3 regions of the Pseudonocardia sp. TMWB2A genome follow, and region 3 is predicted to be linked to each of the others. Evidence: riboswitches for the same ligand, from Rfam matches in the RefSeq annotation. Region 3 holds a riboswitch; each other region holds the start of a gene.
The links. A riboswitch is a leader RNA that binds a small molecule or an ion and turns the genes downstream of it on or off. The one in region 3 is predicted to bind S-adenosylmethionine.

Region 1 (6,067 bases), 4.2 Mb from region 3:
ATCGCCGAGGAGCTGCGGCGGATCGCCGCGCACACCCCGGTGGTCGCCGTCGTCACCAAGACCGACACCGCCCGCCCCGAGCAGGTCGCCGAGCGGCTCACCGAGGTGTCGGCCCTGATGGAGTTCACCGAGGTCGTGCCGACCTCGGCGCGGTCGGGTTTCCAGGTGTCGCTGCTCTCGGACCTGCTGGTCGGGCTGCTGCCGGAGGGCCCGCAGCTCTACCCGGACGGCGACCTCACCGACGAGCCGACCGACGTGCTCGTCGCCGAGCTCGTGCGGGAGGCGGCGCTGGAGGGCGTGCGCGACGAGCTGCCGCACTCGATCGCCGTCGTCGTCGAGGAGACGATCGAGAAGAAGGACCTGCTGGAGATCTACGCGATCATCTACGTCGAGCGGTCCAGCCAGAAGGGCATCGTGATCGGCAAGGGCGGTGCCCGGCTCAAGCAGGTCGGCAGCGACGCCCGTCGCCAGATCGAGAAGCTGCTGGGCACCCGGGTGCACCTCGACCTGCACGTGAAGATCGCCGAGGACTGGCAGCGGGACCCGAAGCAGCTGCGCAAGCTGGGGTTCTGAGCAGGACCTAGACTGGGTGCGTGGCCCAGCTCTACCGCGACACCGGGATCGTGCTCCGGGTGCAGAAGCTGGGCGAGGCGGACCGGATCATCACGATGCTGACCCGTCAGCACGGCAAGATCCGGGTGGTCGCCAAGGGCGTGCGCCGCACCCGGTCGCGGTGGGGTGCCCGGCTGGAGCCGTTCAACCACGTCGACGTCCAGTGCTACACCGGCCGCACGCTGGACGTGGTCACCCAGGCCCAGACCGTCGACGCGTTCGCCCCGGCGATCGTCGCGGACTGGTCGGCGTACTCCTGCGGCTGCGCGATCCTGGAGACCGCGGACCGGCTGGTGTCCGAGGAGGGTGAGCCGAGCCTGCGGGTGTACCTGCTGCTGCTCGGCGCCACCCGGGCGCTGGCCGACGGCGCCCGTGAACCGGCCCTGGTGCTCGACGCGTTCCTGCTGCGGGCGATGAGCCACGCGGGGTGGGCGCCGTCGCTGTCGGAGTGCGCGCGCTGCGCGACGCCCGGCCCGCACCGGTCGTTCACCGTCGCCGGCGGCGGCATGGTGTGCCCGCGCTGCCGCCCGCCGGGCTCGGTGACCCCGGCGACCGAGACGGTGGCCCTGCTGTCCGCGCTGCTGCACGGCGACTGGGACACCGCGGACGCCTCGGGCACCCCGACCCGGCGTGAGGCCAGCGGCCTGGTCGCGGCGCACCTGCAGTGGCACCTGGAGCGGCAGCTGCGCTCGCTGCCCCTGGTCGACCGCCGCGCCCGGGTCCGGCCCGCCGCCGTCGTCGCACCCGGGGTGCCGGGGCCCGCCCCGGAACCGCCGGACGGCGGAGCGGCGACACCCCCGGACGCCCTCCCTGGCTAGTCCGATCAGACTTTCGTCCCCGTGTGGGGTGCCGTGAGCGGCCCGTCCGCTTCGTCGAGCGGTTGACGTGCGGGCGCGCCGCCCGTCGCGGTGCCGCCGGTCGCGTCGCACGGGACTTCCGCCGACTCCACCGGGTGATCGTCGCTTTCGACGGGCAACCGGTTCCGCCGTCTCGTTACGCTCCTGTGATCGAGGGGACCCCAGCCCCGTCGGAGAGGCAGTCGTGAACCGACCCCACACCCCGCCGCCGGACGACGACCACACCGGTCGCACCCACCGTCTCCCGGCCGCCACGCAGCGCATCCCGGTGCCGCCCACCCAGCAGTTCCCGGTCCGCACCGAGGCGATGCCGGAGTCCCCGCAGGACGGGCCGACCCGCGCGATGCGTCAGGTCCGGGCCCGCACCGAGGACGGCGCGTGGCCGGCCATCCCGATGCTGCCGGTGATCCGGCCCGACGAGTCCGAGCCGATGTCGGAGGCCGACCGGATCCGCGGGCACCGCGGGATGCGCCGGCTGCGCGAGACCATCGAGCGGCTGGAGGACCCGGCCGTGCCGGCCTGGCCGCAGCCCGACCACCGCGACTGAACCCGTCCGCCGTCCCCGACGTAAGGTCGGCGACGTGCCGTTCCAGCCTCCCGCACCGCACCCGTCCGGTGCCCGGCCCCCGGCGATCCCGCCGGAGCTGGTGCCGCGCCACGTCGCCCTCGTGATGGACGGCAACGGCCGCTGGGCCAACGCCCGCGGCCTGCCCCGCACGGAGGGCCACAAGCGGGGCGAGGCCTCGCTGATGGACGTCGCCCGCGGCTGCATCGACCTGGGCGTGCGCTGGCTGTCGGCGTACGCGTTCTCCACCGAGAACTGGCGGCGCAGCCCCGACGAGGTCCGGTTCCTGATGGGCTTCAACCGCGACGTGATCCGCCGCCGCGTCGACGAGATGGACGCGATGGGGGTCCGGGTCCGCTGGGCGGGCCGGCGCCCGCGGCTGTGGCGCTCGGTGATCAAGGAGCTGGAGATCGCCGAGGAGCGCACCCGCGGCAACGACGTGCTGAACCTGACCATGTGCGTCAACTACGGCGGCCGCGCCGAGATCGTCGACTCGGTGCGGCAGCTCGCCCGGCTCGCCGCGGAGGGCCGGATCAACCCCGACAAGATCGACGAGCGGATGCTGGCCCGGTACCTCGACGAGCCGGACATGCCCGACGTCGACCTGTTCGTGCGCTCCTCGGGGGAGCAGCGGACGTCGAACTTCCTGCTCTGGCAGAGCGCCTACGCCGAGATGGTCTTCCTGGACACGCTGTTCCCGGACTTCGACCGCCGCCACATCTGGCAGGCGATCGAGATCTACGCGCGCCGGGACCGGCGTTTCGGGGGAGCCGTGGACGCCACGACGGGAGTGACACCGTGACCACCGATGTGATCTCCGGGATGCTCGCCACCGCCAAGGGTGCGCTGGAGCGGTTCCACGACGTCACCACCGACGACGACGGCGCGCTGACCTTCGCCCACGGCGGCGTGCTGTGCGTGGTGCAGGGCACCGAGCTGGAGGAGGGCCTGCCGGTCCTCAACCTGACCTGCGTCGTCGCGTGGGACCTGCCGGAGTCCGCGGACCCGGAGCACGACGTGCCGCGACGGGTCGGCCTCGGGGTGGGGGAGGGCCTGTTCGGCACGCCCCGGGTGGTGCGCGGCGAGCGCGGCTGGGACGTGACGCTGCGCTACGCCTTCCCCGCGGCCGGGCTGGGCGAGGGGCCGATGGGCACCCTGCTGATGCTGGTCGTGTCCTCGGCGTCGAGCATGCGCGCGGAGCTGGTCGGGAGCTGAGACCGCCCGGCCGGGGGCGCACCCCCGGCCGGACCCGTCACTCGCCGGTGTCGACGGCCGCGACGACGGCGTCGACCGAGGTGTAGTCCTCGGCCGGTGCCGAACGCAGGGCCTCGACCGTCGCGGCGTCGGCGCCGTTGCGCTCGGCGGTCCACGCCAGGTCGTCCTTGGAGGCGGGGAACTCGAGACCGTGCAGGGCGCTGCGGACGGCGTCGGCGGTCGTCGTACGGGATGTCATGGGGTCACCTCTCGTCGTGGACGTTCGGTGACCGGATAGCCGGTGTGCGGCCGTCCATGCACGGGACGGCCGCACGACGGTCAGCCCTCCCCGGCGGGGTCCGCCTCCCCGGCGTCGCTGAGGTGCACGATCGGCAGCGCCGCCAGCTGGCCCGCGGTCATCGCGTGCGCCACGCCCAGCACGTCGTTCTGGGCCTTGGTCATCCGCGCGTCCACCAGCCCGGACAGGCCGTAGGCGACCCGGCCGAGCAGCCGCACCGTGGTCTCGTCGACCTGGGGGCGCGGGGTGGAGACGACCGCGACACCGCGCGGGGCGCCGTCGTTGGACTGGGCGACGCCGATCTCGTAGGACTCACGCGGGTTGACGTGCCGCGACGCGTAGTGGTCGCGCAGCGTCGACATCATGTCGTGGAACCCGGTGACGTCACCCTCGAGCTCCAGGGTGGACAGGTCGTCCTTCGTGAGGGTCTTGGTGCGGCCGGAGAAGCAGCGCACGTAGCCGATCACCGCGCCGGTCCACAGTGCCTCGACCAGGGCCGGGTCGGCGGCCACCCGGACCGGGCCGGACTCCGGACCGCCGAGCGCGGTCACCAGGTGCTCGCAGCACTGCAGCACGTACTGCAGGTCGTCGAACACCGCCGCCAGCTGGGCAAGCTCGCCGGACTCCGGGACGTCGATCCGCCGTACCGTGCCCGGGGCGGGTTGCGTGTCGGTCATCGTTCAGACGCTATCCGGGGTGGCGACGGTCACGGTGTCTCCTTCTGAGACGGTGTGCTAGCTTCGGCGGCGAAGGTCACGAGTGCCAGCGCGAAGCCCCGGCTCGCTGGACGGCAACCCTCCTCCGCGGTGGGGTGCCCCGGGTGATGACCGGGCCGACGCGACACCCGCAGTCGGCAAGCGCGGATCCGTGCGCCACGCCGGGTCCCCGAGATCGGCCGGAGGCCCGATCATGACCCTCGCCCTGTCGCGTTCCGTCCAGCACGCGCTGCCCCGTGTCGTCGGCGCGGACCTCACCGTCCCGCTCGTCGACGGCGGGTGGGCCCGCTACTGCGACCTCGACTCCGCCGCGTCGGCGCCGGCGCTGGAGAGCGTCGCCGCGCACGTCGCGCAGGTGCTGCCCTACCACGGCAGCGTGCACCGCGGCGCCGGCTGGACCTCGAAGGTCTGCACCGCCCTGGTGGAGAACGCCCGCGCCGACGTCGCCCGGTTCGTCCGGGCCCGCGCCGACGACGTCGTGGTGTTCACCCGCAACACCACCGACGCGCTCGGCCTGCTCGCCCGCGCCGTGCCCGGCCCGGTGGTGACCCTCGACCTGGAGCACCACGCGACGCTGCTGGCCTGGCGGGGCGGTACCGGCGGCGCCGAGCACCGGGTCGTGCGGGCCGGTCGCAGCATCGCCGCGACCCTCGACGCGCTGCGGGCCGAGCTCGCCGCCCGTCCCGACGCCGCGCTGGTCGCGGTCACCGGTGCGTCCAACGTGACCGGCGAGCTCCTCCCGGTCGCCGAGATCGCCCGGATCGCGCACGCCGCGGGCGCCCGGCTGTGCGTCGACGCCGCGCAGCTCGCCCCGCACCGGCGCGTCGACCTGGCCGGGTGGGGCGCGGACTACGTCGCGCTGTCCGGGCACAAGCTCTACGCGCCCTACGGCGCCGGGGTCCTCGTCGGTCGCCGGGACTGGCTCGACGCCGCCGAGCCGCACGTCGCGGGCGGGGGAGCGGTCCGCTCGGTCGCCGTGGCCGGTGGGGAGACCGTCACCGAGTGGCTGCCCGCACCGCAGCGCCACGAGGGCGGCACCCCGAACGTGCTCGGCGCCGCTGCGCTGGGCGCGGCCTGCCGCACCCTCGAGGACCTGATCGACGACGCCGTGCCCGCCCACGAGCGCGAGCTCGCCGCCCGGCTGCGCGCGGGCCTGGCGACCGCCCCCGGCCTGCGGGTCCTGTCCTGCTTCGACGACGGGCCCGACGCCGACCGCACCGCGACCGTCTCGTTCACCCTCGGCGAGTTGCCCGCGGGCCTCGTCGCGGCGGCGCTGTCCGCCGAGTACGGCATCGGTGTCCGCGACGGGCGGTTCTGCGCGCACCCGCTGCTGGAGCGGCTCACCGGCGGCGGCGACGCGGTGCGCGCCTCGCTGGGCCTGCGCACCGGCCCCTCCGACGTCGACCGGCTGGTCGACGCGCTGACCGACCTGGCGCGGCGCGGTCCGGCCTGGACCTACGCTCTCGTCGACGGCCGGTGGGCGCCCACCCCGGACCCGCGCCCGGCCGACCCGTTCGCCCGGGACCGGGAGCTGCCCGCCGTCCCCGGCTGCGGGGACTGAGCCCGGGGCGTCAGCCCGCCGAGCAGCGGCCGCAGAGGCCGAAGATCTCCAGGGTGTGCGACACCTCGGTGAAGCCGTGCTTCTGCGCGACCGACTCGGTCCAGGACTCCACCGCGGGGCCCTCGATCTCGACGGCGGCGCCGCACCGGCGGCACACCAGGTGATGGTGGTGGTGCTCTGTCTCGCAGCGCCGGTAGACCGCCTCGCCGGACGCGACCCGCAGCACGTCGACCTCGCCGCCGTCGGCGAGGGTCTGCAGGGTCC
Region 2 (6,067 bases), 4.1 Mb from region 3:
CGGGCTCGCGATCGGGGACACCCGCGCCCAGCTCGCCGAGACCGAGCAGGACTTCCGCACCGCCGGGCTCGCGCACCTCACCGCCGTCTCCGGGGCCAACGTCGCGATCATCACCGGGGCGGTGCTGCTCCTCCTGCGCCTGTTCCGGACCGACCCGCGGATCGCGGCCGCGGCGGCGATGCTCGCCCTGGTCGGGTTCGTCGTGCTGGCCCGGCCGTCACCGTCGGTACTGCGGGCGGCGGTCATGGGCGGGGTGGTGCTGATCGCGTTCGCGGCCGGCCGGGCCCGATCGGCGGTGCCCGCGCTGGCGGTGGCCGTGCTCGGCCTGCTGCTGGCCGCCCCCGCTCTGGCCGTCGACGCCGGGTTCGTGCTCTCCGTCGTCGCCACCGGCGCACTGGTGCTGCTCGGTCCGGGCTGGACGGCGGCGCTGCGACGGCGCGGGCTGCCGTCCGGACCGGCCGAGGCATTGGTCGTCCCGGTCGCCGCGGCCCTGGCCACCGCGCCGGTGATCGCCGGGCTCAACGGGGGAGTCGGGCTGGTCACCGTGGTGGCGAACCTGCTCGCCGCGCCCGCCGTCGCCCCCGCGACGGTGCTGGGCGTGCTCGGCGCGGTGCTGTCCGCGGTGAGCCCGGCCGCCGCGTGGTGCTGCGCCTGGCTGGCGGGACCGTTCGTGTGGTGGCTGGTGGTGGTCGGGGACCGGGCCGCCGCGGTGCCCGGTGCCACCGTGCCGTGGCCCGCGGGGGCGGGCGGCGCGCTGCTGCTCACCGGGGTGCTGGTCGTGCTGCTGGCGATGGGCCGGGTGCCCCGGCTGCGGGCGCTGTTGCTGGCCCTGCTGGTCGGGCTGCTCGTCGTCCTCGTCCCGACCCGGTTCGCACCGCCCGGCTGGCCGCCCGCCGGATGGCGGATGGTGGCCTGCGACGTCGGTCAGGGCGACGCGCTCGTCCTCGCCACCGGTACCCCCGGGCACGCCGTCCTGGTCGACACCGGGCCGACCGACGACGCCGTCGACACCTGCCTGGACCGGCTCGGCGTCCGGGTCCTGGAGCTCGTGGTGATCACCCACTTCCACGCCGACCACGACGGCGGCCTCGCCGGCGCGCTGCGTGGCCGCGCCGCGGGCGGCATCGCCGTCGGGCCGGTACGGGAACCGGCGTCCGGGCTGCGCGACATCACCCGGCGCGCCGAGGAGGCCGGTGCCCCGGTGGTGGGGCTCGCGCGCGGGATGGAGCTGGGCTGGCCGGAGCTGCGCCTGCAGGTCCTCGGCCCGGTCCACCCGCCCCTGACGGTCGACGGCAGCGACGGGACGGCGGTCAACGACATCTCGCTGCTGCTGCGCGCGACCACCCCGGCCGCGACGATCCTGCTGACCGGCGACGCCGAGCTGGTCGCCCAGGACGACCTGATCGACTCCGGTGCCGACCTGCGGGCGGACGTGCTGAAGATGCCCCACCACGGGTCCCGCAAGGTGGTCCCGCGGCTGATCACGGCCGTCGCGCCGCGGGCGGCGGTGATCAGCGTCGGCAACGGCAACAGCTACCGGCACCCCAACCCGGAGCTGGTGGACCGGCTGGCCGGGGCGGGGATCGTCGTCGCCCGCACCGACCGGTCCGGTGACCTGGCCCTGACCGGCGACGACCCGGCCGGGCTGACGGTGGTCGCGCGGGGCGACCCCCGTCCGGCGCCCGGCCGGCGGGGCCGGTCAGCCCAGGTTCGCCAGCGCCTCGCGGACCGCGGCGGACGTCGACGGCACGGTCGCCGTCGGGCCGACCTCGCCGGAGACGGCGTCGAGGGTCTTGAGGCCGTCGCCGGTGATCATGAGGACGGTCTCGGCGTCGGGGTCGAGCGCCCCGGCCTCGAGCAGCTTCTTGGTGGTCGCGATGGTGACCCCGCCCGCGGTCTCGGCGAACACACCCTCGGTGCGGGCCAGGAGCCGGATGCCGGCGACGACCTCCTCGTCGGAGACGTGGCCGACCGAGCCGCCGGTGCGGCGCACCGAGTCGAGGACGTACGGGCCGTCGGCCGGGTTTCCGATCGCCAGCGAGCGCGCGATGGTGTCCGGCTTCTGCGGCTGGATCACGTCGTGGCCGGCCTCGAAGGCCCGCGCGACCGGCGAGCAGCCGGTGGCCTGGGCACCGAACACGGTGTACGGGGTGGGCTCGACCAGACCCAGGGTGCCGAGCTCGGTGAACCCCTTGTCGATCTTGGTGAGCTGGGAGCCGGACGCGACCGGGACGACGACCTGCTGCGGGAGCCGCCAGCCGAGCTGCTCGGCGACCTCGTAGCCCAGGGTCTTCGAGCCCTCGGCGTAGTACGGCCGGACGTTGACGTTCACGAACGCCCAGTCCTCGTGCTCGGCGGCCAGCTCGGTGGCGAGCCGGTTGACGTCGTCGTAGTTGCCGTCGACGGCGAGCAGGGTGCCGCCGTAGACGGCGGTGGTGACGATCTTCGCCTGCTCCAGCGAGGACGGGATCAGCACGACCGAGTCCCAGCCGGCGCGGGCGGCCGCGGCGGCGACGGCGTTGGCCAGGTTGCCCGTCGAGGGGCAGCACAGCACCGAGAAGCCGAGCTCACGAGCGGCGGCGAGGGCGACGGCGACGACGCGGTCCTTGAACGAGTGCGTCGGGTTGCCCGTGTCGTCCTTGATCCAGATCTTGCGGACGCCGAGCGCGCGGGCCAGGTTGTCGGCCTCGATCAGCCGGGTCAGGCCGGGCTCGGTGTTCGCGTGCTGCTCGACGGTCGACGGGACCGGCAGCAGGTCCTTGTAGCGCCAGATCGACTTCGGCCCCGCCTCGATGGAGGCGCGGGTGACCTTCGGGAACTCGTAGGCGACCTCGAGGGGGCCGAAACAGCGCGGACACGCGAACTCCGCGGCGAGCGGGATCTCGTGGCGGCACTCGCGGCACGCGAGAGCGCGCGCGGAGCCGAGGTCGTAGGCGGAGGTGGTTTCGGGCGCAGCAGTGAGAGTCACGAGATCTCCTCATCTGTCCCGCCGGACGTGGCGGGCCGGAATTGGCACCGTGTTCGTCGACGTCCTCACCACGCGGGATGCGCAGGTCTGGGCGGATCGTCGTGCGACGCCGGTTGCCGGGGCTTCAACGGGCCGTTCCCTCTGCCCCTCTGGATGAGCCATATGCGGTTGTGGTGCTCCGGACGCCGGGCGCCGGAATCGACGACGACCGTACGCGAGCGGGGCACCCCACCGCCAGACGACGTCCTCCGGTCGGGACGCGGCTCACCCGTTGTCGGGGGTGTGGGCCACCATGGGGGTGTGAGCAGCACGAGCGAACCGGGCCCGCTGCAGCTGGTCGTCGGGGACGAGGAGTTCCTGGCCGAGCGGGCGGTGTCCGACCTGGTCCGGCGCGCCCGGCAGCGCGATCCGGAGACCGAGTTGCGCCGCTTCCGCACCTCCGAGGTGGCACCCGGCGAGCTCGCCGGGCACCTCAGCCCCTCGCTCTTCGCGGAGGGCAGGGTGATTGTGCTCACCCACGGTCAGGACGCGAACAAGGACATGACCGCCGCCATCGCCGACTACGTGAAGGACCCGGCCGACGGGATCGTGCTCGTGGTCCAGCACGCCGGGGGAGCGAAGGGCAAGGCGGTCCTGGACCTGATGCGCAAGGCCGGGGCGCACACGGTCACCTGCAACCGCATCACCCGCGCCGACGAGCGGTCGGACTTCGTGCGTGACGAGGTCCGCCGCCACGGCGGCACGATCACGCCCGGGGCGCTCGCGGTGCTGGTCGAGGCGGTCGGGTCGGACCTGCGGGAGCTGGCGGCCGCGGCCGGGCAGCTCGTCGCGGACACCGGTGGTGCCGTGGACGAGGCCGGGGTGCGGCGCTACCACCGCGGCCGGGCCGAGTCCTCGGGCTTCGCGGTGGCCGACGCGGCGGTCGCGGGGGACCGGCGGGCGGCGATGGAGGCGCTGCGGTGGGCGCTGGTGCTCGGTGTCCCGCACGTGCTGATCGCCGACGCGCTCGCGGACTCGGTGCGCACACTGGCCAAGGTCGGCTCGGCCGGGCGGGGCGACCCGAACCGGCTGGCCGGGGAGCTGGGCATGCCGCCCTGGAAGATCCGGAAGGCGCAGCAGACGGTCCGGCAGTGGCGCCCGGAGCAGCTCGCCGTCGCGATCGCGGCGACGGCGCGGGTGAACGCCGACGTCAAGGGTGTCGCCGCGGACGCCGGGTACGCGTTGGAGCGGGCCGTGCTGGCCGTCGTCTCCGCGCGCACCCCGCGCTGACCCGGCCGGACCCCGGAGCGCACCGACGGCGCGACCCCGGGCGGGCCCGGAAACATGACGACGGCGCCGCCCGGGTGGGGCGGCGCCGTCGTCGGAAGAACCGGGGTGGCTCAGGCCTGGACGTCGTTGAGACGCTTGGCCAGGGCCGACTTGCGGTTCGCCGCCTGGTTCCGGTGGATGACGCCCTTGCCGGCCGCCTTGTCGAGGGCCTTGGCCGCCTTGCGCTGCAGCTCCACGACGTTGTCGGCGCCGGAGTCGGCGGCCTCGCGGAAGTGGCGGATCGCGGTCTTGACCGACGACTTCACCGACTTGTTGCGCTGCCGGCGCTTCTCGTTGGTCTTGACTCGCTTGATCTGCGACTTGATGTTGGCCACGTCTGCCTCTGGTCTTCCTGCCTGCTGGTCGGCTGGTGAGTGTTCTCGTCCGGGTCCGCTCCGGCGGCACCGAACAGCATCACTGGAGAGAGGGTCCAGGCCGTTTCGGGCGAGCACGCCGAGCGCTCGACGCACAAGGTTACCAGCGGCGTCGTCGCGCCCTGTGCCGGGTCACCAGACGCGGTAGGGCAGGAACTTCCCGTTCAGCGTGATCACGGCCCGGTCGCCCTTCGGGTCGGGCACCCGCGCGAGGTCGAGCTCGAAGTCGATCGCGGACACGATGCCGTCGCCGAACTCCTCGCGGACGAGCTCGGAGATCGTCGTCCCGTAGACCTGCACCATCTCCGAGAGGCGGTAGACCAGCGGGTCGGTGAGGTCCACCGCGGCCGCGCCGCGGACCGGCGGGAGGGTGAGGGCGTCGACGACGTCGGCGTCGAGGTCCAGCAGGTTCCCGGCGGCCTCGGCCTGCTCGCGGGTCATCGTCTGCTGGCCCAGCAGGGCCGAGGTGGACCATTCGAGGGACGCGCCGACGGCCTCGGCGACCGCGTCCCAGCGCAGGCCGAGCCGCTTCTTCTGGGCCAGCACGATGCGGGCGGCGCCGAGCCGGTCGAGCGGGGTGAGGGGGCTGACGAACACGGTGATCCTCCTGCGTCGGGCGGCGTGGGGCGGACCCGATCGTGCGCGCCCCGGGCCGGGGGCGGCAACGCCGGGAGCCCGCGCGTGAACGGCGTGTGACGACCTGCGGTGCCACCACGGCGGTCGCCCGGCCCGACATGGGACGATGGGTCCCAGTGCCCCGAGCCCCGAGTGCCCTGAGCACCCGAAGTGCCCGAAGCCCCACGCATGAGCGAAAGCCGAGTACAGCCGAGTGACGACGTACGCCGACCGCACGTTCACCCCGCCGGAGCGCATCCGGAACTTCTGCATCATCGCCCACATCGACCACGGGAAGTCGACCCTGGCCGACCGGATGCTGCAGGTCACCGGGGTGCTCAGCGCGCGTGACGCCCGGGCCCAGTACCTGGACCGGATGGACATCGAGCGCGAGCGCGGCATCACGATCAAGGCGCAGAACGTGCGGCTGCCGTGGACCGCGAAGAACGCCGACGGTGTCGAGACCGAGCACGTGCTGCACCTGATCGACACCCCGGGCCACGTCGACTTCACCTACGAGGTGTCCCGGGCGCTCGAGGCGTGCGAGGGCGCGATCCTGCTGGTCGACGCCGCGCAGGGGATCGAGGCCCAGACCCTGGCCAACCTGTACCTGGCCATGGAGAAGGACCTGCACATCATCCCGGTCCTCAACAAGATCGACCTGCCGGCGGCGGACCCGGAGCGCTACGCCGCGGAGATCGCGCACATCACCGGCTGCGAGCCGGAGGACGTGCTGCGCTGCAGCGCCAAGACCGGTGAGGGTGTGGAGGCGGTGCTCGACGCCGTCATCGCGCAGGTCCCC
Region 3 (6,067 bases):
CGCGGTCGCCGCCGCCCCGCTGGGGCTGGTCGAGGCCGCCCGCGCGCTCGGCGCCACCCGCGGCCAGGTCGTGCGGGACGTGATCGTCCCCTCGGCGCTGCCGGAGACCTTCACCGGCATCCGGCTGGCCGTCGGCATCGCCTACTCCTCGGTCGTCGCGGCCGAGCTGTTCAACGGCATCCCCGGCATCGGCGGGATGGTCAAGGACGCCAGCAACTACAACAACACCCCGGTCGTGCTCGTGGGCATCTTCGCGATCGGCATCTCCGGCCTGGTGATCGACGCGCTGCTGCGCGCCGTCGAGCGCCGCACCGTTCCGTGGAGGGGACGAGCATGACCATCCGCACCCGACTGACCTCGCTGTTCGTGGGCCTGCTGGCACTGACCGTCCTCGCGGGCTGCGCCGTCGGTCCCGCCGGGCAGGACTCCGGCAAGCCGACGATCCGGATCGCCTACCAGAGCTTCCCCAGCGGTGACCTGGTCGCCAAGCACAACCGGTGGCTGGAGGACGCGCTGCCGGACTGGAACGTGCAGTGGACGAAGTTCGACTCCGGCGCCGACATCAACACCGCGTTCGTCGCCGGTGAGCTCGACTTCGGCGCGATCGGGTCGAGCCCGGTCGCCCGCGGCCTGTCCGCCCCGCTGAACATCCCCTACCAGGTCGCGTTCGTGCTCGACGTCGCCGGCGACAACGAGGCGCTCGTCGCCCGCAACGCCACCGGCGTGACCGACGTGGCCGGGCTGCGCGGCAAGCGGATCGCCACCGCGTTCGCCTCGACCTCGCACTACAGCCTGCTCGCCGCCCTGGAGCGGGCCGGCCTCGCGCCCGCCGACGTGCAGCTGGTCGACCTGCAGCCGCAGGCCGCGCTGGCCGCGTGGGAGCGGGGCGACGTCGACGCCGTCTACACCTGGCTGCCGACCCTCGACGAGCTGCGCAAGACCGGTCGGACGCTGGTGACCAGCCGCGAGCTGGCCACCGCGGGCAAGCCGACCCTCGACCTGGGCGTGGTGTCGACGCCGTTCGCGCAGCAGCACCCCGAGGTCGTCGATGCCTGGCGCAAGGTGGAGGCCCGCGCCCTGGAGACCGTGCGCACCGACCCGCGGGCCGCGGCGCAGGCCGTCGCCGCCGAGATCGGCGCCACCCCCGAGGAGGCCGCGGCCCAGCTGAAGCAGGGCGTGTTCCTGTCCCCGCAGCAGCTGACCTCTGCCGAGTGGCTGGGCACCGACGGCGCCCCGGGCAACCTCGCCCAGAATCTGCAGAGCGCCGCGCAGTTCCTCGCCGGGCAGAAGCAGATCCCCGCCGCGCCGGACCTCGCGACCTTCCAGAAGGCGATCTACACGAAGGGGCTCCCGAATGTCCTCGCCGCAGGCTGACACCGACACCGACACCGGTGCGCGGACCGGCGCCGGGACACCCGCGATCGCGGCGGCCGGGCTCGGCCACTCCTACCCGGGCCGCCGGGAACGGGTGCAGGCACTCGGCCCGCTCGACCTGACCGTGCGGCCCGGCGAGTTCCTGGTGCTGGTCGGGGCGTCGGGCTGTGGCAAGTCGACGCTGCTGCGGCTGGTCGCCGGGTTCGAGCGGCCCACCGACGGCACCCTCGCCGTCGCCGGGCGGGCGCCCGAGCCGGGCGTCGGCGCGGGCGTGGTGTTCCAGCAGCCGCGGCTGTTCCCGTGGCGCACCGTCGGCGGCAACGTCGACCTCGCGCTGAAGTACGCCGGCGTCGCGCCGTCCGACCGGGCCGTCGCCCGCGACGGGCTGCTGGAGCGGGTCGGGCTCACCGGCGTCGCGGACCGGCGGATCTGGGAGATCTCCGGCGGCCAGCAGCAGCGGGTCGCCATCGCCCGGGCGCTCGCCGCCGACCGGGACCTGCTGCTGCTCGACGAGCCGTTCGGCGCGCTCGACGCGCTCACCCGCGAACGCCTGCAGGACGACGTGCGCCGGGTCAGCCACGAGACCGGCCGGACGAGCGTGTTCGTCACCCACTCCGCCGACGAGGCGGTGTTCCTCGGCTCCCGCGTCGTGGTGCTCACCGCCCGCCCCGGCCGGATCGCGCTGGACCTGCGGATCGACCTGCCGCGGTCCGGTGTGGACGCCGAGGCGCTGCGCGGCTCCCCGGAGTTCGCCGAGCTGCGGGCCCGGGTCGGGGCCGCGGTGAAGGAGGCCGCCGCCTGATCCCGGCCGCACGTCGTCGACGGGCCGTCCGCCCGCGCTCCCCACGAGCGGACGGCCCGTCCCGGCCCGTCCGCGGCCCCGGGCCCCCGGCCCGGGGCCGTGGGGGTTGACACCCGATCGGTACATCGGTTCCAGTTGTCGCAGTCCATCCAGAGCGGTCGAGAGTCCCGGCTCGTCGACGCCGCAGCAACCCGCCCCGTCACCGGGGCAGGGTGCTACCGCCGGGTCCGATGGGAGACCCCGATGGCCCACCGCCACGCGACGCCCCGGCCCGACTCCGGGCAGCGGGCCCGGATCCGGCTGCGCTGGGTCCGGCGCCGCCACGTCGACCTGTGCCGCACCGGCGCCGCGCTCTGTCGCTGACCTCTCCACCCGTGCCCCGCACCGGACCGCCCCCCCGACGTGGACGGCCGGTCCCCGCCTGCCCGAGGGCAGCGCCCGCACCCGAGAGGTCCCGACCGTGACCGCACCGCATCTCGTCCCGCCCACCGCCTCCGCACTGGAGGTCCGGTGGGTCGAGCACACCGACCCGCTCGTCCGCCCGCTGCCCACCGGGCCCGGCACCCGCCCCGACGGCGACGGCGCGGCCCCCGCCGCCCCGTCGGGGCCGGTGGTGCTGCTGCTCGACGGCGGCGACCCCGTCGCCGGGGGCACGTTCCGCCGGCGGGACTCCGACACCGCCGAGCTGACCCGGATCTGGACCGCCGCGTCGCACCGGCGCCGCGGCCTGGGCCGCCGGGTGCTGGTCGAGCTGGAGGACGCCGTCGCCGCCCGCGGCTACCGCCGCGTCTACCTGACGGCCGGGCCGCGCCGGCCCGAGGTCGGTGACCTGTGCCTGGCCGCCGGGTACACGGCGCTCTACGACCGCGCGCTGCCCGCGGGCCGGGTCCGGCGCCGCCCGTTCGAGAAGTACCTGCACGGCCGGTTCGCGTGACCGACCGGTCCTCAGCCGGCCGGGGGCGGATGGTCCCCGGCCGGCGAGAGCACCGCGGCCAGCGCGGCCGCGGCGGTCTCGACCAGGCGGGGGTCGGCGCCCGCCCGGGCCCGCAGGTGCAGCGGCTCGGACGGGGCTCCCGGCAGATCCGCGCACGGCTCGAGCCCCTCGGGTGCGTCGCCGAGCCCGGCGACGAGCGCGACGCCGAGCCCGCCGCGCACCGCGTTGAGCACGCCGGCCAGGTAGGCGGCCTCCCCGACGACGGTCGCGGCCATCCCGGCGGCCGACAGCGTCTGCAGGGCGCGGCGACGGATGGTGCACGGCGAGTCGATCACGACCAGTGGGACGGGGCCGTCCGCGGGGCGCCGCCAGCCCGGCGCCGCGTACCAGGTCAGCGGGATCGCCCCGGCGGCGACACCGGGCCCGTCGACCACGTCGCCGATGTACATCGCGAGGTCCAGCGTCCCGCGGTCCACGGCGTCGTTGAGCCGGCTGGAGCGGTCCAGCCGGAAACGCACCGCGGTCCCCGGGAACACGTCCTGCAGCCGCTCCATGACACGGGGCAGCAGCTCGTCCGCGGCGTGCTCGGTGGAGCCCAGCACCAGCGACTCACGGGTGTCGCCGACACCGAGGCGGCGCAGCGCGTCGTCGTGGGCGGCCAGGATCCGGCGGGCCTCGCCGAGCAGCGCCTCGCCCTCCGCGGTGAACCGGCTGACCCGGCCGTCCTTGCGGACCAGCGGGCGGCCGACGGCCTTCTCCAGGCGCCGCACGTGCTGGCTGACCGCGGACTGCGACAGCATCAGGGCCTGCGCCGCGCGGTGGAACCCGCCCTGGTCGGCGACGGCGACGATGCTCCGCAGCGCGGTGATGTCGAGGACGGCGGGCACGGGCCCGAGGCTACCGAGAACGATCGCGGATCGCGATCGGTTGTGATGCGCTTTCGTCGTTGGACCGGGCGCCCGCGACCGTCTCTGATGGTGGGCATGACCCGCCCGCGCCCCGTGACCCCCGGCCGGCACGTGCCGGCCGCCGTCGCGCGCCGGGCGGCCGGGCTCACGCGTCGCCGGGTCGTCGACCACGGCACGGTCTGCTCCGCGGCCTGTCCGGCCCGCTGAACCACGGGTCCACCGCGGCCCGTACCCGTGCGGCTCCGTCCGCCCTCCGCCGGTTCCCGCGCCGAGCGGCGCATCCCGGCGTCCCCCGAGAAAGAGATGAGTTCCCCATGACTGCAGTCGGCACGACCCCGGTCCTCGCCTCCTGGACCGAGCCCGAGGGCATCCGCCCGCGCGGCACCGTCGTCGTCGTCCCGGGCCGCGGCGAGCACGCCGCGGTCTACGAGCGGTTCGGCAGGCGGATCGCCGCCGACGGCTACCGCGTGTGGGCCGTCAGCGACCCCACCGTCGACGCCGCCCGCGCCGCCGGGCAGATCCGTTCGCTACTCGACCGCACCCCGTCCGAGGAGCCGGGCGAGGCCGGGCCGCCACCGCGAGTGCTGGTGGGCTCCGACACCGGTGCGCTGTTCGCGGCCGGGCTGGTCACCGACGGCGGCGCGGGCATCGACGGACTGGTGCTGGCCGGGCTCCCCCTGCGCGCCGCGCCCGGCGCACCGGACTGGGCCGAGGAGCTCGCACTGCGCACGTCCTGCCCGACCCACCGCGGCCGCCTCGATGCCGACGACACCGTCCGTCGCGGCACACTGACCGGCCCGCTGCCCGTCGGCTGGGTCGAGCGGGCCCGTCCCTCCGCGATCGGGGTGCCGGTGCTCGGCCTGCACGGCGCCGACGACGCGGTCAGCCCGCTCGCCACGGTCCGCGACTTCTACGCGGCCCTCCCGGCCGGGGAGCTGGTCGGCGTCGCCGGCGGGGCGCACGACGCCCTCAACGACGCCACCCACCGCACCGCCGCCGCCACCGCGGTGCTGTTCCTGGAGCGGCTGCGCGCCGGGTCGCGGCTGGCCCGCGTCGAGGTCCCGGCGGTGCCGCGGTGACCCGCTACGTCGTCGTCGGAGCCGGCGCGGTCGGCGCCACGCTCGCCGCCGAGTTGCACCTCGCCGGGCGGGAGGTCGTGCTCGTCGCCCGCGGTGCGCACCTCGACGCGCTCCGCGGTGGCCTGCGCTACCTGCGTCCGGAGGGGGAGCAGCGGGTCGCGGTGCCCGCCGCCGCGCAGGACGAGGTGGCGCTGCGCCCCGAGGACGTGCTGCTGCTGGCGACGAAGGCCCAGGATGCCGACGCGGCTCTGGTCACCTGGGCCGCGCGCCCGGTGGCCGGTCGCACCGCCGCGGCGGCGCTGCCGGTCGTCGTACTGCAGAACGGCCTGGACACCGAACGGGCGGCGCTGCGCCGCTTCGCGACCGTCTACGGCGCCGTCGTGTGGTCGCCGACCACCTACGTCACCCCCGGCGAGGTCGTGTCGCCCGGGGCACCCGCGGCCGGGCTGGTGTGGCTCGGTCGGTTCCCCGCGGGCCGCGACGCGCGCGCCGGGGAGATCGCCGCCGACCTGACCGCGGCCCGCCACCCCACCCAGGTCGTCGACGACGTGCCCCGCTGGAAGGCGGGCAAGCTCCCGGTGGTGCTGGGCAACGCCCTCGACGCGCTGTACCCGCCGTCGCCGCTGCGCGAGCGGGCCGCGGCCGCGCTGCGCGCCGAGGCCCACGAGGTGTACCGGGCGGCCGGGGTCGACCCGGCCGACCCGCGGGTCGAGTCCACCCTGGATCTGGGCTCGCCGGCCGTGCACCCCGTCCCCGGTGTCGCCGCCGGTGGCGGGCGGTCCACCTGGCAGAGCCTGCGCCGCGGGGCGAGCCCGGAGACCGACTTCCTCAACGGTGAGATCGTGCTGCTCGCCGGGTTGCACGGGACCACGGCGCCGCGCAACGCGGCGGTCGCGGACCGGCTGCGCCGCGCCGTCGCCGACGGGTCCGGGGTGCACGACCTCGACGACGCCGACCTGACAGCGACCCT

Region 1: another riboswitch for S-adenosylmethionine. It lies ahead of DMP17_RS17330 (aminotransferase class V-fold PLP-dependent enzyme); the one in region 3 lies ahead of DMP17_RS37055 (GNAT family N-acetyltransferase).
Region 2: another riboswitch for S-adenosylmethionine. It lies ahead of thrC (threonine synthase); the one in region 3 lies ahead of DMP17_RS37055 (GNAT family N-acetyltransferase).

What each region holds. Positions count from the first base shown of each region.
Region 1 covers NZ_QKQY01000002.1:640,004-646,070, reverse strand. The annotation lists gene era (GTPase Era) at 1-573, shown strand, start outside; gene recO (DNA repair protein RecO) at 594-1,430, shown strand; gene DMP17_RS17355 (hypothetical protein) at 1,654-2,016, shown strand; gene DMP17_RS17350 (isoprenyl transferase) at 2,051-2,836, shown strand; gene DMP17_RS17345 (hypothetical protein) at 2,833-3,249, shown strand; gene DMP17_RS17340 (DUF2795 domain-containing protein) at 3,287-3,487, opposite strand; gene DMP17_RS17335 (hypothetical protein) at 3,568-4,203, opposite strand; SAM riboswitch class IV at 4,278-4,392, shown strand; gene DMP17_RS17330 (aminotransferase class V-fold PLP-dependent enzyme) at 4,436-5,803, shown strand; gene DMP17_RS17325 (Fur family transcriptional regulator) at 5,814-6,067, opposite strand, start outside.
Region 2 covers NZ_QKQY01000002.1:679,563-685,629, reverse strand. The annotation lists partial or broken gene DMP17_RS17570 (ComEC/Rec2 family competence protein) at 1-1,459, shown strand, start outside; gene thrC (threonine synthase) at 1,700-2,968, opposite strand; SAM riboswitch class I at 2,975-3,128, opposite strand; gene holA (DNA polymerase III subunit delta) at 3,269-4,237, shown strand; gene rpsT (30S ribosomal protein S20) at 4,348-4,611, opposite strand; gene cynS (cyanase) at 4,783-5,247, opposite strand; gene lepA (translation elongation factor 4) at 5,480-6,067, shown strand, end outside.
Region 3 covers NZ_QKQY01000002.1:4,805,487-4,811,553, reverse strand. The annotation lists gene DMP17_RS37070 (ABC transporter permease) at 1-337, shown strand, start outside; gene DMP17_RS37065 (taurine ABC transporter substrate-binding protein) at 334-1,374, shown strand; gene DMP17_RS37060 (ABC transporter ATP-binding protein) at 1,355-2,176, shown strand; SAM riboswitch class I at 2,319-2,426, shown strand; gene DMP17_RS37055 (GNAT family N-acetyltransferase) at 2,637-3,110, shown strand; gene DMP17_RS37050 (LysR substrate-binding domain-containing protein) at 3,122-3,997, opposite strand; gene DMP17_RS37045 (hypothetical protein) at 4,094-4,225, shown strand; gene DMP17_RS37040 (lysophospholipase) at 4,333-5,097, shown strand; gene DMP17_RS37035 (rhodanese-like domain-containing protein) at 5,094-6,067, shown strand, end outside.